Regions from separate parts of the Lactobacillus sp. M0390 genome, predicted to be linked through region 2. Evidence: riboswitches for the same ligand, from Rfam matches in the RefSeq annotation. Region 2 holds a riboswitch; the other holds the start of a gene.
What was found. A riboswitch is a leader RNA that binds a small molecule or an ion and turns the genes downstream of it on or off. The one in region 2 is predicted to bind thiamine pyrophosphate.

Region 1 (7,631 bases), on a different contig from region 2:
AGCGTTTCGCACTTTCGACGTAGCCATGAGATTCCATTCCTTGCGCCAGATTTTCAGCTGAATTCAGCGCTACCAAGATGGCTTTGAAGTATAAAACAGGTGACCAAAAACTGAGGTAAACTCCGCGCATCATTCCAGCAATGCGAATTTGCTTAACTGCTCGTTTCATTTGGGGGATGATATTTAATGCGGCCAAGACGCCATAAGCAAACTTACTTGGTAAATGAAAATTCTGTTCGAGTGAACGGGCTAATTCTTCTGCAGTTGTTTTGATTGATACGCAACAGATTGTTAGTGTGTAGACATAAATACGGCTAGACAGACTGAGTGCATTTTCGAGGTTAGGCTGCGGGGCAAACCAGTAAAGAGTCGCAAAAATGGTGAATGCCGCAATTAATGGCGTAAGCAGGGTAAATAATAGACTTTTAAATTTGATTTTTTGCGTAAGTAAATAGACAACAGCAAAAACAATTACCAATAAGTTGGTTGTTAAACTAGTTTTAAGCGATAACTCAATTGAAATGATTAGTGCTAAAAGAAATTTGAAACTAGGATTCATCTTTTACCTCACTTATTACTGTATGTTAAATAATGATTACTAAAAACTAAATGGTAGTCACACCAGTCGGCAAGATTAGTTAATTCATGACTGATAATAAGCAACGTTTGGTGCCGTTGTTTCTGACTCTCATGCAATAAGTTCATGACCTTTTGTGCCGATTCATGATCTAAGCCACTCAATGGCTCATCAATCAGTAACACTTTTTGGCTGGAAATTAACATTAATAAAATCTGCAACTTCTTTTGTTGACCGCCTGAAAGAGAATAGACAACTTGATCTTTGGTTTGACTTAAGTCGAGATAATCCAACATCTCGGCTATTTTTTCTTTTGTAAAGTAGCTGTCTTTTGCTTGCTTCAGACTGAGCTTGATTTCGTCTTCAACCGAAACGGCAATAAATTGGTCAGTTGCGGTTTGAAAAATTTGCCCAACTTCCAGTAAGTATTTTCTTGTCGTCTGGTTACGGATTTCCCGCTTGTCGTAGGTAATACTTCCTCTGTACGGGAGCATTTTAGTCAGAACATTAAATAATGAAGTCTTGCCAACACCGTTGGCACCGGTAATTAGTGTTGTTTTGCCAGCAATGATGTTTAGATGGTCTTGCTTTAACAGAATACGATTTTGTTCAACTTGAGCATTAGTTAAAACAAAACATGGAGTTTCATTTTCAGGAAGGGCAAAAGTATAAGTGTGTTCCTGTTGACTATCATGCAATAGTTCATTTTTACTTGCTTCATCTAGCAGCGTGACATTATCACGTTTAAATTGAAACAAGTAGTCACAAATGTTTTCATAGCCAGTCAAAACATGGTCAGTTAAAATAATCGTTTTTCCTTTATCCCTTAAATGCGCCAATTTAGTAATTAAAAATTGACGTGCTTCAGGATCGCAGCTAGCAAACGGCTCATCAAGTAAAAACAAATCAACATCCATTGCGACTAAGACAGCTAGTGCAACTCGTTGTTGCTCACCACCCGATAGTGTCGTTATTTTCTGATCCAGTAACTGTTCAATTTGCGTAAACTTGGTTGCATCGTTAAGTCGCTCTAGATATTGATCACTACTTAGTTGTAAATTTTCGAGAGCGAAAATTATTTCTTCTCGTGGAGTTGCCATAGTAAACTGCTCACCGGCATTTTGAAACATCATCGCGGAACGTAATCCATCTAGTTCAACTGTTCCACTAACTTTACCAGCATATTTAGGATAAAGGCCGGCTAAAATTTTTAACAAAGTGGACTTACCACAGCCAGTAGGCCCAATGAGTAGCGAAAATTTGCTAGTTGGAATTTCGAGTGTAATGTTATTAAGTATTTTCTGTTGCTCGTCGTATGAAAATGAGAGCTGGTTTGTTCTGATCAATTTTTCTTACCAAGATAAATAAAAAGCCATTGAACAATGATGTTCAACGGCGCAAAATAATTAGTTTCCCTTCGCTGGCATTGTCCAAAGCAGGTTCAATGGGTATATTCTCAGCCTAACGGCACCCCTTTAGTATATTCATGATTATTATACAAAAAGAACCTAGTACTTGTCTAGATTGCAGCAAGAAGTGAAAAAAGCATACGGGTTTTTGTTAAAAATGATAGCTCAAGTCCAACTTAGGGTTAAAAATTACGATATAATAAAATTATGAAAAAAAGATACTAATAGGCGGGTGATAACTATGGCAACGGTGAAACAGGAACAGTATTTAACAAGTGTAATTGATGCAACTACTTCTGATTCCAATGAAATAAGATTGAGTCCAGGCAGTAATGACTTTGACTTGTTTACAATTAACCTCGAAAATCATAACGGCGGGGTCCATCGTTATCAAACAACAGGACTAACGATTCTTTATGAAGCTGTTGGGACTACAAAAACCAAAATTAACGGTCAGGCGTTCACGATTTCTGCTGGTAATATTATTCTTTTGCAAAAAAAGAGTGAATATGAAGTGGAAAAGCAGGGCAAAAAAGATTTACTAGTTAAAATAGAACTTAGTCAAAGGCTGTCCGAACAATTTACTTTAAAAAAGAAACAGTACTTTAGTGAACAAGAAAAAGCTGTAATTGATCACATCAGTAAGCTAATGACAACAAACAGACTATTAAATTTAAATTGTTCAGCAATGTCGAGCTCTGCACAAATAATGAAAAAGATTATCGATGAATATCTTAATCAGAATCTTTTTGTTGAAAACATGGTGCTTGCCGAGCTTAGTATCTTATTTGTAGCAGCACTTAGAAACAAGGACTTTGAAAAGGCGCCGACTGCTGCACCTAAATTTGCACAAACAGCCTTGGAACAATACATTGATGAGAACTTTGCCGATGTTACTTTGAATGAAGCGGCCAAGCATTTTGGCTTGAATCCGAATTATTTTTCGACCTTGGTTAAGCAGAAGACTGGTAAAAGTTTTGTCGAACACGTTGACGAGAGACGAATGCAAGAAGCGCGCAATTTACTTGCCCGTCCCGACATTTCAGTCAAGGAAATTATTACTAGGGTAGGCTACAATGGAAAATCATTCTTTTATAAAAAGTTTGGTGAGTACTATCATGAAACGCCTGTTCAAATGCGGGCTGAACTGTTTAGACAGGCCAATATTAATCTGAAATAAAATGAGCAAAAAATGCACCCCTATTAAGGGATGCATTTTTTAATAACTAAAATTACATTTTTTCTAACCGCTCAATTCGGTCCTTTGTAGGTGGATGACTATCAAATAAATGTGTAGTACCCCTTTTATGAAGTGGGTTTTCGATGTACATTCCTGCGCTACTTGGATCTGCTTGTTTCATTGGATCGGAACCATCAATTTTTTCCAAAGCAGATATTAATCCTTGCGGATTACGTGTTAATTCGACTGAGGAAGCATCTGCTAAGTATTCGCGATTACGCGATAATGCCATTTGCGCAAGACTAGCACAAAGTGGTCCCAAAATAAGAACAAAGATAATCGCAACAATTTTAAAAACCATTACAATAGCGTTGTTACTATCATTGTCACTATCACGATCATCATCAATCCACCAGATATAGCGGCTGGCAATACCAGATAAATATGAAATAACACCTACTAAAACAGCGGCAATGGTTGAAACTAAAATATCATAGTTTCTAATGTGAGAGATTTCGTGTCCTAAAACGCCTTCGAGTTCTTCACGATTCATCATGTCGAGGAGTCCTTGTGTAACTGCCACTGCTGAATGCTCAGGGTCCCGCCCTGTTGCAAAGGCATTTGGACTAGCATCATTAATGATGAAAACACGCGGCATCGGAACTTTACCAACAAGAGCCATGTCTTGAACAACATGCCATAACTCGGGATTGTCGGCTTCATGAACTTCTTGGGCATGATTCAAGCTCATTACTAAGTTAGCTGGATTGGGCAAAACTATTAGTAAATAGATTGCACAAGCAACAAGGGCAATAATCAGCCCCAAGATTGGATTGTCCGCAAAAAGATAGCCGAATCCAACGCCAGCAAGAGCTAAAATGAGCGTAAACACCACCATGATGCCAGCTGTTTTTCGTTTATTACGAGCAATTTGTTGAAATAACATGAGATTAGTATCTAAAATTTAACCTTAGGAACTTCTTTTTCAGCTTCGGCTGTCTGCAAGTAATCAACCTTTTTGAAGCCGTGGATTCCAGCAACAATATTTGAAGGGAAGGTTAATAGCTTTTGATCGTAAAGAGCAGCAGATGAGTTGTAAAGCTGTCTTGAATAAGCAATTTTGTTTTCAGTGTTAGTTAATTCTTCTTGCAATTTAGCAAAGTTTTGGTTTGCTTTTAAGTCAGGATAGTTTTCTGATAAAGCAAAAATAGTTTTTAAGCTATCTGAAAGCTGATTCGATACCTTTAAAGTTTCAGCGTGATCATCACTAGGAATGTTAGTTAATTGATTACGCAGTTGAACTACCTTTTCTAGTGTCTCACTTTCATGCTTAGCATAACCTTTGGTGGTTTCAACTAAGTTAGGAATTAAGTCGTTACGACGCTTTAGCTGAACATCAATTTGACTCCAAGCTTCGTCAGTATATACTTTGGCTTTTTGCAAGCCATTGTAGATAGCGATATAAATTGCCAATATTAATACGACAATAATTACTGCTATCCAAATTGTTAAGGTAAGATTAGACATTGTTTTTCCTCCTAGAATAATATTAGTTAATTATAACTGATAACTGTGCACTTGAATATAAAAAAAGGCTTTACACAGCGTTTACTGGTAAAACCTAATAAATAATTAACTTTTAAACTAGGAGCAGTACCCAGCCAATTAAAGTCAAAATAAGCAAACCGGCGAACTGCATCACAATCCATTTTTTAAAAAAATCACCGCGTGAAACTGAGGCATTTTGTGTAAAGGTCTTGAGTACTAGCATGTTAGCCATTGAGCCAATTGGTGAGCCAAAGCCACCGATATTAGAGCCTAGAAACAGTGCCTTGGCGTGAGTGGTGAACTTACCGACTAAGATAGTTGCAGGTACGTTACTGATGACTTGGCTTGAGAGGATGGAAGTAAAGTAGGTAGAAGTTTCAGAATTCACCGTTGCGTGAATTAAACTAACGACGATTGGAATTTGTTGGATATCACTAATGAAAATAAAAAAGCAGGTAAAAGTTAGTAATAGCGCGTAATCCACTTTTAGTAAAATTTTGGGATTAATTAGTAGAGCCAAGATAATCGCAACAACCATTGGAATTACTACATTGATAACTTTAAAGACACCCAAAAAGAACAGAGCGAAAACTGCGGTAGTGATAACAGTTGGTCGTACACTAATATCAATTTGTTTAATATCTTGAACTGGAATCTTGGTGCGCGGAATAAAGTGAAAGATAATGAATGCGATCACCAAAGCAGAAAGTAGTAATGGCAATGACCACGAGAAAAACTCAAGCGCATTAACAGAGTACTTGCTGACAAGAAAAATGTTGTGTGGATTACCCCATGGCGTAAACGCGGCGCCGATATTTGCGCCCATGCCAATTAACGTAACCGGCAAAATTTGTGGTAAATCGCATCTTTTGGCAATATTTAAATATAGTGGAATCAAGGTAAGAGCAGTTATGTCATTACCTAAGAACATTCCAGAGATGATTGCTAATAAGGTGAACAAGATATTCAATTTCTGCATGTTATCAGCAATACTAGTCAATTTATAGGCTAAAACATCAAGAACATGCAAGTAAGCATAGATTTGAATGATAGTTAGCATTGCAGCTACAGAAAAAATCGTATGTAAATTAATGTCTTCGAGACGTGGTCTAGCGAAAAAAAGGCTTATCAGTGTCACCACTGCAGTAATTTGCAAAATGCGGTCACTAAAAACTTTTTTTAAGACGGTCATAAAATGTCCCCTTTCACACATTACAATCATCCAAAGTCAATAAGTCTATTTTGAGCTTTTTTTTCTGTGTTCGCAATATATATTTTTGGCTAGCAAAAAGGCTGCAAGATTAATAAACATAATTTTTGACTTCACAACTTACTATACCCTATACTTAGGGAAACAGACAAAGATTAGGGGGTAATTTTATTATGAGTAATTCAGAAACTGTTAAAGTAAATATCAAACCTGAAGCTGCAGATAAGATTAAGGGCCAAGTTAAAGATGGCCAGGTAGTTTTGTTATCACTGAATGATGGTTCTAATAAATATTCTGACGTTGGTGGTACATGCACCGTTGGTTCAAGTTTCCAATTTGTGATTTTGGATCAAAAAGACCCTGACTTTACAATTGAAGTTGAGAACAATGCAGGCCTTGATTTATATACTAGTCCTGCTGAAATGCAATACTTAGGTAACGACTTAGTTGTTGATGAAAAGAATGCAGCAATGAGTCTTGCAGACGATGGCGGCGTGATTGACGGTGCTGTCACAGTTAATGAATATAATAAGTAAAAATAATGGCAACTAATACGCTAAAACTTTTTAATTAAATGCGAAAAGACAGTCTAATTTAGATTGTCTTTTTGTTTTTGTGAAAAAATAAATGGTAATAAGTTACTTTTAAAGAAGCATCCTTGCCTGCTTGAGCCTTACGTGGTAAACTAAATGAGATTTTCGAAAATCTGAAAGGAAGTATAGTACTATGCGTAAAGGTGAAAATTACAACACTGGTTGTGAACCAAACCAAAGACCTAAGAACAAGAAAAACGGTAAGAAGCGTGTTGCTCACGTAGCAGCAGTTGTTGCTTTCTTGAACAAGGCCAAAGCAGACGAAAACAAATAGTCTGAAATAAAAACGATAAAGGCGGATCAATTGTGATCCGCTTTTTTTCTTACCATAGTTTGGGGTAAAATTGACTTAAGAAGCATTTAGCCAAAAGGAGCAGTGGTAAAGTGAAATTTCAATGCAGTGCATGCGGATTGCGCATCAATTCAAGACACTTTAAACAAGCGGGGTTAATGAATCCACAATTGACCAGCATTTGTGATATCTGTATTCAAAGTGGAAAAGAACCAGCGGACTTTGCCAATATGGCGGTTGCAATTTTTGCCCAAGGACTGCTCTATACTTTTATTGGCAAAAATGAAACAACAGAAGATGATGAAGAGGCCGCTTTTTTGGTGACCAAAAAAGATCAGCGAAAACGTTATGAGGCCTTTATCCAAGATTACGATGGAAATGAGTTGGCCCAACAGCAGCTTAAACGAACCGAGTTTAATCAAGCAATAATTGACAGTGAAACAGGAAAAAGCGACTTTCTTCCCAGCCTTGAATTAACCTTTGCCGAAAACCTTGAAAAAATGGGCTTGAGTGTTGATTTTAAACTTAATGAAGTCGACTATATTGATCGTGAGCGTATTCGGGCCAAGTACCATTACCGCTGCCAATACTGTGGCCGAAGGGGACGCAGTGTTGATCATAAGGACCCCGTTTCACTTTCACACAATAATGATCTCGATAATTTAATTCTTTCTTGTCAGGAATGTAATCGAATTAAGTCAAATATGCCTTATGAATTGTTTGTTAAGCTGAACAGCCAGATTCCCCAAGTCAACCAGAAGCTGGTAAAGTATGAAAATGTATTGGCAACACTTAAAGGAGAGTTTGAACAAAAAAGACGTG
Region 2 (7,631 bases):
TATCACTATGGATATTAATGCTTCGTTAGGAGAAGTAGAGATTTACATTCCTAAATCATGGAAAATTGATAGCAGGAGACTAGATGTGACTTTAGGCGAATTAGAGATTAACGGGGAGTCGACTGGTGGAGGACCTACTTTAGTTTTAACTGGTCAGAGCAGGTTAGGTGAGTTAGAAATTTACTATGTATGATGAATTATTAGCTGACGTTATTGAGGATAGGGAAATCAAAACTGCAACAAAGCAATATCCTCAAAACGTGAGAACTTATTGCCTGGGAAATAAAAAAGTGGGTATAAGTACTTACTGGAAAAATGGATTTCATCCTTATTCTTTAAGTTTTGCGGCTTATCTCAACCCTAACTTTTCCGCAGCAGAGTTAGAACGAGTTTATCTTCAAATTGTTGCAGACTTAACTAAGAAGGCGCAGCAGGAAAACTGCCAGGCTTTGATTACTTATGACTACGCGCCACAGTTACTTTTCAATTTTTTAGCGCAAGACGATGGCTTCAACTTGATTCGGAAAACGGTTGAACCCAAAATGTCATTGCAAAGTGCTATGGAGGGCTTAACACCAATAAAGAAGAGCAACTTAAAAGCTATTACTTTGCGCCAATTACAATATGATTCTGATATGCGTGAAAAAATAGCGCAAATTTCTTTTAGGGATTATCAGAGAAATCACTTAGCCAATCCAGTAGCTGAAATACCTCTAACTGAATGGGATAACATGGTTTTTGCAGATCAGTTAGAAGATGCACCATTAGCATTGGTTTCTATGAATCAAATTGAGGCGTATTGCTTTTCTTTTGAAGATAATCCAAAAGAACTAACATTAGGTTGGATGGGAGCAGGTGACTTGAGTAGATTAATGGAGTTGCAACAAATACTGTTACTGTGGGCAAACAAGAACTTTCAAGTTTTAGCTGGAGAGTTTGATTCGACAGATCAGCTTTCAATGAAAACATATCAGCAATATGCATTTGAACTTTGTCCAGTTTATGAGACATATTTAAAACGGCTATAGAAAAAGGCGCTATTACTTTAGTAATGAGCGCCTTTTTTCTATTAAAACTGATAGCGATATGAATAATAAGGAATTTCCCAAGTTTGCTTATTTGCTGGGACCAAATCATCACTGATTAAGTATTTTGGCAGAAGTGCTGTTGCTTTGCCTTGCTTCACTAGTTGCAAGATCATCTCGAGTGAATCAATTTCGATAATTTCGCTTTTATTTGATGCCAGCTGTAAAGTTAAATCTCGAAACGGACAATTGAAATCAGCGTTGATTGCGACAGGTATTTTCTTGTTTTCAGTGCCTTTTCCAGTTAAAAAGCAGGACTGCAAACTACTTTTCTCTGTTAATAGGTAGTTGGAGGAGCTGATTGGAACAAAAGTCATTACAATATCATAGGTCTTTTTAGTCAGCATTTCCTGAATCGCATCAGTATTTTTAATAATCACTTCGTAGCGATCAATTAAGAACTTAGGCTTCTTAGTAATCAGATAGCCAAAAAGAAGTTCAGCAATCAAAATTTGTGGTTTGCTGGTCGTTAAGCTTGCTTTTAGGTCCTGATAATTTTGTAAGGTTGTAGTTGCAAATTTATACATTTTTTCCCCACTGCTAGTTGGTCTAACACCTAAATTAGAACGAACAAAAAGTGGAGCATTAACTTCTTTTTCAAGGGCTTTAAGTCGTGCGGTAATATTTGATTGGGTATAGCCAAGCTTTAATGCAGCTTTGTTGATTGATTTTAGCTCATAAATTGTTTTAAAAATAGATAAATCGTTAAAGTTCATGTTACACCATATCATTAAAAGTGATAGCCCTATTATAATCTCGGATTATGCAGAGCGATTTTTGTCTAATATACTAATTTTGTAATCAAAGGGGGAACTTAATATGACTACAAAAATTGGTATTAATGGTTTTGGCCGCATTGGCCGATTAGCTTTACGTCGTATATATGACATCGATAGTAAAGATTTGGAAATCGTTGCAATTAACGATTTAACCTCACCAGCTATGTTAGCACACTTGATAAAATATGATACAGCACATGGTAATTTTAAGCACGATGTTTCTGCAACAGATAATAGTATCGTGATTGATGGAAAGAGTATTCCAGTCTATGCTGAAAAAGAAGCAGCTAAAATACCTTGGGTTAAAAATAACGGAATCGAAATTGTACTTGAATGTACAGGTTTCTATACTTCTACTGAAAAGGCTCAAGCTCATTTAGCTGCAGGGGTAAAGAAAGTTTTAATTTCTGCTCCAGCAGGTAACATGAAGACAATTGTCTATAATGTTAATGATGACCAGATAAAGCCAGAAGATCAAATTCTTTCAGCAGGTTCATGTACAACTAACTGCTTAGCACCACTTGCTAAAGCTATGAATGATGAATTTGGCATTAAAGAAGGAATCATGACCACGCTTCATGCTTATACCGCTACACAAATGCTACAAGATGGTCCAGATCGCGGAGGCAATGTACGTAATGCTCGTGCTGCCGCTGCTAATATTATTCCACATTCAACTGGAGCTGCTAAGGCAATTGGCTTAGTTATTCCTGAACTAGAGGGAAGACTAACAGGTATTGCTGAACGTGTTCCGGTAATTACTGGTTCATTAACTGAGTTAGTAGCAGTTGTTGAAGAAAAAGTAACAGTTGAAGAATTCAACAGAAGAGTTAAAAAGCATACTGAGAACAGTGTAACTTTTGGCTGTAATGAAGACCAGATTGTTTCTTCTGATATTATTGGGACAGAATATGGTTCTGTCTTTGACCCAACTTTGACTCAGGTTGTTTCAGGTAAAGATGGTGGTCAAATAGTTAAGGGTTACGCTTGGTATGATAACGAATCAGGTTTTGTAGCACAGATGATTCGTACCTTGGAGAAAGTCGCAAAAACAAACTAAACTAATTTTAAAATCATATTCTAAATAAAAGTAAACTCCTAAACTGAGACCAACAGTTTAGGAGTTTTTTGGTAATTAAATTATATCAATCAAGCTATTAGCGTTGAACATAGAATATGTGTTAAGAGCTTGTATATTTTATTTATGCCATGGTGCTTGCAGCATCTGAGTGACTGTTTGCTTGATATCATTACTTTGCGTAATCATAGAAATAACTGAAGCACCAGCTGCATTGGTCTGTGCAATTGCAGGTAAATCTTTTTCTTCGATTCCACCAATTGCAACAATAGGTCTTGAAGAGTGTTTTACTAGTTTGCTTAGCCCTGCAAGACCAATTACTGGGTCAGCATCATCTTTTGACTGAGTTGCAAAAACTGGACCACTACCATAGTAATCAATTCCTTCAATTTGATTAGCAGTTTCAATTTCGGCTAATGTTGAGCATGAATAGCCGACAAACATCGTATTTTTAGCTTCTTTTATTACCTGGGAAATATTTTCGTCGTCTTGACCTACGTGAATTCCTTCGGCATGGACACTTTTAGCAAGTTGAACATCATCATCGATGATAAATGGGACATTATATTTTTGACAAAGATGGTGTAATTCTTGTGCCATAGCTAGTCGCGCTGATTTGTCTGAAATTGAATTTATGCCTTTTTCGCGAAATTGATATGCAGTAATTCCAGCTTCTAGAGCTTGCTCGAGAAGACCTGGTAGTGTTTGATTTTGTTGTAAATCTTGAGTACCACAAATAAAATATGCCTGTAGAAATTTGGGATTAAATTTTTTCATTTTTGCCTCACTTATTTTGCCCAATGGTTGAGAGGGCCATGACCATGACCAACTTGAATAGTCTGCTCAATTGTTTTAGTAACATATTTTTTAGCAAGCTGCACAGCATCAAGTAGTGGGTGCCCAAGCGCTAGCTGTGCAGTGATAGAGGCAGCGAGAGTATCACCAGTGCCATGTGTACGCTTGGTATAAGAACGTTCACCACTGAGCCAACAATCACTATTATCTTCAAGCAGAAGATAGTCGCGAACTATTTTACTATTGGAATGGCCACCTTTAATTAAAACATTTTTAACCCCTAAATCACGTAAAACTTGTGCCAGTTTAGGATAGTCTTCCTCATTCTTAGCATGAATTCCGGTTAGAACTTCTGCTTCTGGTAAATTGGGAGTAATTAAATTAGCTAGTGGCAGAAGCTCACTCTTAACAGTTTCAACTGCATCTTCACTTAGAAGAGGTGCCCCACCTTTAGCCACCATTACAGGATCAACCGTAATAGGTCCAAAATCATATTCTTGTAGGTTAAGTGCTACTTGATGAACATGTGCAGCATCACCGAGCATACCAGTTTTACAAGCTCTAATTTTAAAATCAGAAGCTAAAGAGCTGAACTGTGCATCAATCATATCTAGTGGCATTAAAAATGAGTCTTGTACACCAAGTGTGTTTTGAGCAGTCACTGCTACAACTACAGCAGTACCAAATACATTTTGCATTTGAAATGTTTTAAGATCAGCCATGATTCCAGCACCACCACCTGAATCGGTACCTGCAATAGTTAAAACTTGTGGGAAAGAATTAATTTCTTCTGTCATTAAGAAGCCTCCTAATCAAACTTAGCGACATTTTCAATTTGAGAAATGCTTATTTTAGCTAGATAATCCATGAGATACATACTGAAGGTACCAGGACCAACTTCAGTATGTTCTTGCGCTAATAATTCACCTGTTGCTGAAAAAACAAGAGTTGCTGTTTGAGCAGCTTCAAATGAATCGGGACAAATTGCTGCAAAAGCGGCAACGATACTGGATAGCATATCACCCGATCCTACATGTGCCTGAAATAGTGGCGTGCCATTATAAATGTGAGCTATTTTTTGCCCATCACTAATGGTGTCTGTTGCACCACTTGCAATAACTACACAGTGAAATTTTTTAGCAGTTTCTTGGGTGATTTGATCGACGTTTTCATCTCCAGTACCTGCATCAATTCCTTTGGCGTTCCAATTAAAGCCTCCTAAAGCGGCAATTTCACCAACATTTCCACGAATAATACTGACAGGGAAATTAGCTAATAGATTGTTAGCCGTATCTAGGCGATATTTGACGGCTCCTACGGCAACTGGGTCCAAAACGATGGTTTTTTGGTAACGAACAGCTAGCTGCATTAATTTGCTTATTTGTTCAATCTGCAATTTAGTCAAGGTTCCTAAATTAATAGCCAGACTTGAGGCCATTTGGACCATCTCATCAGCTTCAGCGATTTCTTTACTCATAATTGGTGATGCACCAAGCGCATTTAATCCATTAGCCACATCTTGAACGGTGACAAAGTTTGCAGCGTTAAGGACAACTGGGTTGGTTTCACGTAATTTAGTTAAAAGGTTAAGTTTCATGTATATCTCCTAAAAATACTTGCCTCGTTTTAAAGCTATGAAAAAAGCTTTGACACGATTTTAGGAGTGTCAAAGCAGTTAAAGAGCCTATTTGACACGTTCCTACGCAAGAATTAGCTTACAGGTTCAAAGGGTTCAAAATATAAATTTTATCTCAGCCAAAGGCACCCCTCGTGTTATCGCTTTCAATTATACATGCTTTTAAAAACCAAGACAATAAGTATTTATCTGAATTTGCTGATAAAAAAATACTAGGGTAAACTAAGAGAAATTTAAACACTATATTATTATTTATTAGGTATTAGGGAGAACAAAGATGGTTGAGTTTACGGATCAACTGCATCAATTAGTTAGTGACTTGTGGATTAAAAGTGAAAAGCAGCCATTCATCATCGAATTGCAAAGTGGAGAATTACCACTTGCTAAATTTCGCTTTTATTTGCTCCAGGATCGATACTATTTATCTGAGTTTGCCAAAATTCATCAGTTAATTGCAGAGCAAACTACAGATTTAAATATTAAAAACTTTGTGCTGGCAAGCGCAGAGGATCTTCAAGAATCCGAAGTAGAGGTGCGCAAGCAGTTTTTCAAAGAACTTAACATTACAGATGATGAAGTTGATACTACAATAATTGCGCCAACTGCATATGCGTACGTTAATCATCTCTACCTAACATTACAAAGAGATGGCTTAGCTGGAGCTTTGTGTGCAATTGCACCATGTTATTGGCTTTATCAAGAAATTGGTCATAAAATGGCTAAAATAGGATCGCCGGTGAAGTATTATCAAGAATGGATTGATACATACGACAGTGACTGGTATGCAGTTAATGTAAAAAAACTGTTAGCATTGATTAACCAGCTCGCAACCAATGTCCCTAAAAAAGAACTTGCTAAAATGAAGGATGCATTTTTAAGAAGCAGCTACTATGAACTAAGATTTTGGCAAATGGCTTATAATCAGGAAGAATGGAAGTAATTGATACTTATCAGTTGTATGATTTTTAATAAGCAAAAATAGCTCCGAAAATAATTCGGAGCTATTTGTTTTCATTATATTTATGCGCTAACTCGTTCATCATGCCAAGATAAAATCATTTTGACAATTGCATTAGCAACATTGAGATTTTTTAAGAGAGGACCATGTGAATATGTTCCGATGAAATTGCGGTAGCGGAGCCCCTCAACGTGATCTTGAGGATTATTACCATAACCTTCAATCATTTCACCCAGGGGATGTAACTTATCTGAATCATCAAAATAAGTCTGACCGGAGTGATTTTCAAAGGCTCTAACTTCGCCCCATTCACTCATATAGCGAGTATCGCCAATCATTCGCTTATCTGCTTTAAAAACGGTATGAAACGGTAAAATGTCTAGGCCCTTAATTGTGACACCAGAGTTAGTTTTGTAATAGGTGCCAACAAGCTGATAGCCACCACAAACTCCTAGCATCGGCTTACCGTCATTGATGTATTTAGTTAAAGTTTCCTTGTGTCTTGGCAAGTCCTTAGCAATGACAGTTTGCTCAAAGTCCTGACCACCGCCAAAAAAGACGAAGTCGTAGTCAAAGGCATTAAATTCATCACCTAAAGAGACGTTATCAATTTGGGTTGAATAGCCTTGCTTTTTTAACAAGTAGCGAATGATTTTGACATCTCCGGAATCACCGTAAGTATTCATCAAATCTTCGTATAAATATGCAATTTTAATTGTTTTGTTTGCCATAAAAAACACTCCAACTATTACTATCTCGTTAAAGTATATCTTAAAGGAGCAGTAGGGGCAAAAGATAATTACTTCGTATCTTCTTGTGCTGCGAAATGATTAATTGGACCATATTTTGAGCCAACTTCAATTGGATGAGCAATTGCTTCATAAGTAAATTCCTTGGCAATCTTGACACTATCAAGAATAGAATTGCCTTTAGCCAATTCAGCGGCAATAACGGCGGATAAGGTATCGCCTGTACCGTTAATTCTTTCAGTATTGATGAAAGGCTTGGTGAATTCGTAGAACTTACCATCTTCAGCTAGTAACACGTCAATTACCTCAGACTGGCTAGTATCGTCATGGCGGCCCTTCATTAAAACATTTTTAGCACCCATTGATTGCAGTTTCTTAGCACCTTGACGTACTTCATCTGATGTAGCTAATTCAAGTCCAGTTAACTTTTTCTGTTCATAAAAGTTAGGTGTAATGATATCAGCTAGTGGCATTAAGTCGTCTAAAAAGGCCTGATAAGCATCATCATCTAAGAGGGTATCACCATGTTTGGTCATAATAACGGGATCAAG

Region 1: linked by a shared signal. The riboswitch ahead of H3R25_RS07235 (ATP-binding cassette domain-containing protein) and the one ahead of thiM (hydroxyethylthiazole kinase) in region 2 are both predicted to bind thiamine pyrophosphate.

Annotation. Positions count from the first base shown of each region.
Region 1 covers NZ_JACFPH010000003.1:172,126-179,756, reverse strand. The annotation lists gene H3R25_RS07240 (energy-coupling factor transporter transmembrane protein EcfT) at 1-559, opposite strand, end outside; gene H3R25_RS07235 (ATP-binding cassette domain-containing protein) at 568-1,923, opposite strand; TPP riboswitch at 1,971-2,062, opposite strand; gene H3R25_RS07230 (AraC family transcriptional regulator) at 2,228-3,166, shown strand; gene htpX (zinc metalloprotease HtpX) at 3,219-4,112, opposite strand; gene H3R25_RS07220 (LemA family protein) at 4,124-4,693, opposite strand; gene H3R25_RS07215 (SLC13 family permease) at 4,806-5,906, opposite strand; gene H3R25_RS07210 (iron-sulfur cluster biosynthesis family protein) at 6,098-6,460, shown strand; gene H3R25_RS07205 (hypothetical protein) at 6,651-6,791, shown strand; gene H3R25_RS07200 (HNH endonuclease signature motif containing protein) at 6,902-7,631, shown strand, end outside.
Region 2 covers NZ_JACFPH010000002.1:377,801-385,431, reverse strand. The annotation lists gene H3R25_RS05820 (hypothetical protein) at 1-193, shown strand, start outside; gene H3R25_RS05815 (hypothetical protein) at 291-1,028, shown strand; gene H3R25_RS05810 (LysR family transcriptional regulator) at 1,070-1,801, opposite strand; gene gap (type I glyceraldehyde-3-phosphate dehydrogenase) at 1,905-2,924, shown strand; gene thiE (thiamine phosphate synthase) at 3,063-3,719, opposite strand; gene thiD (bifunctional hydroxymethylpyrimidine kinase/phosphomethylpyrimidine kinase) at 3,731-4,534, opposite strand; gene thiM (hydroxyethylthiazole kinase) at 4,546-5,334, opposite strand; TPP riboswitch at 5,417-5,516, opposite strand; gene tenA (thiaminase II) at 5,651-6,313, shown strand; gene H3R25_RS05780 (type 1 glutamine amidotransferase) at 6,394-7,062, opposite strand; gene thiD (bifunctional hydroxymethylpyrimidine kinase/phosphomethylpyrimidine kinase) at 7,131-7,631, opposite strand, start outside.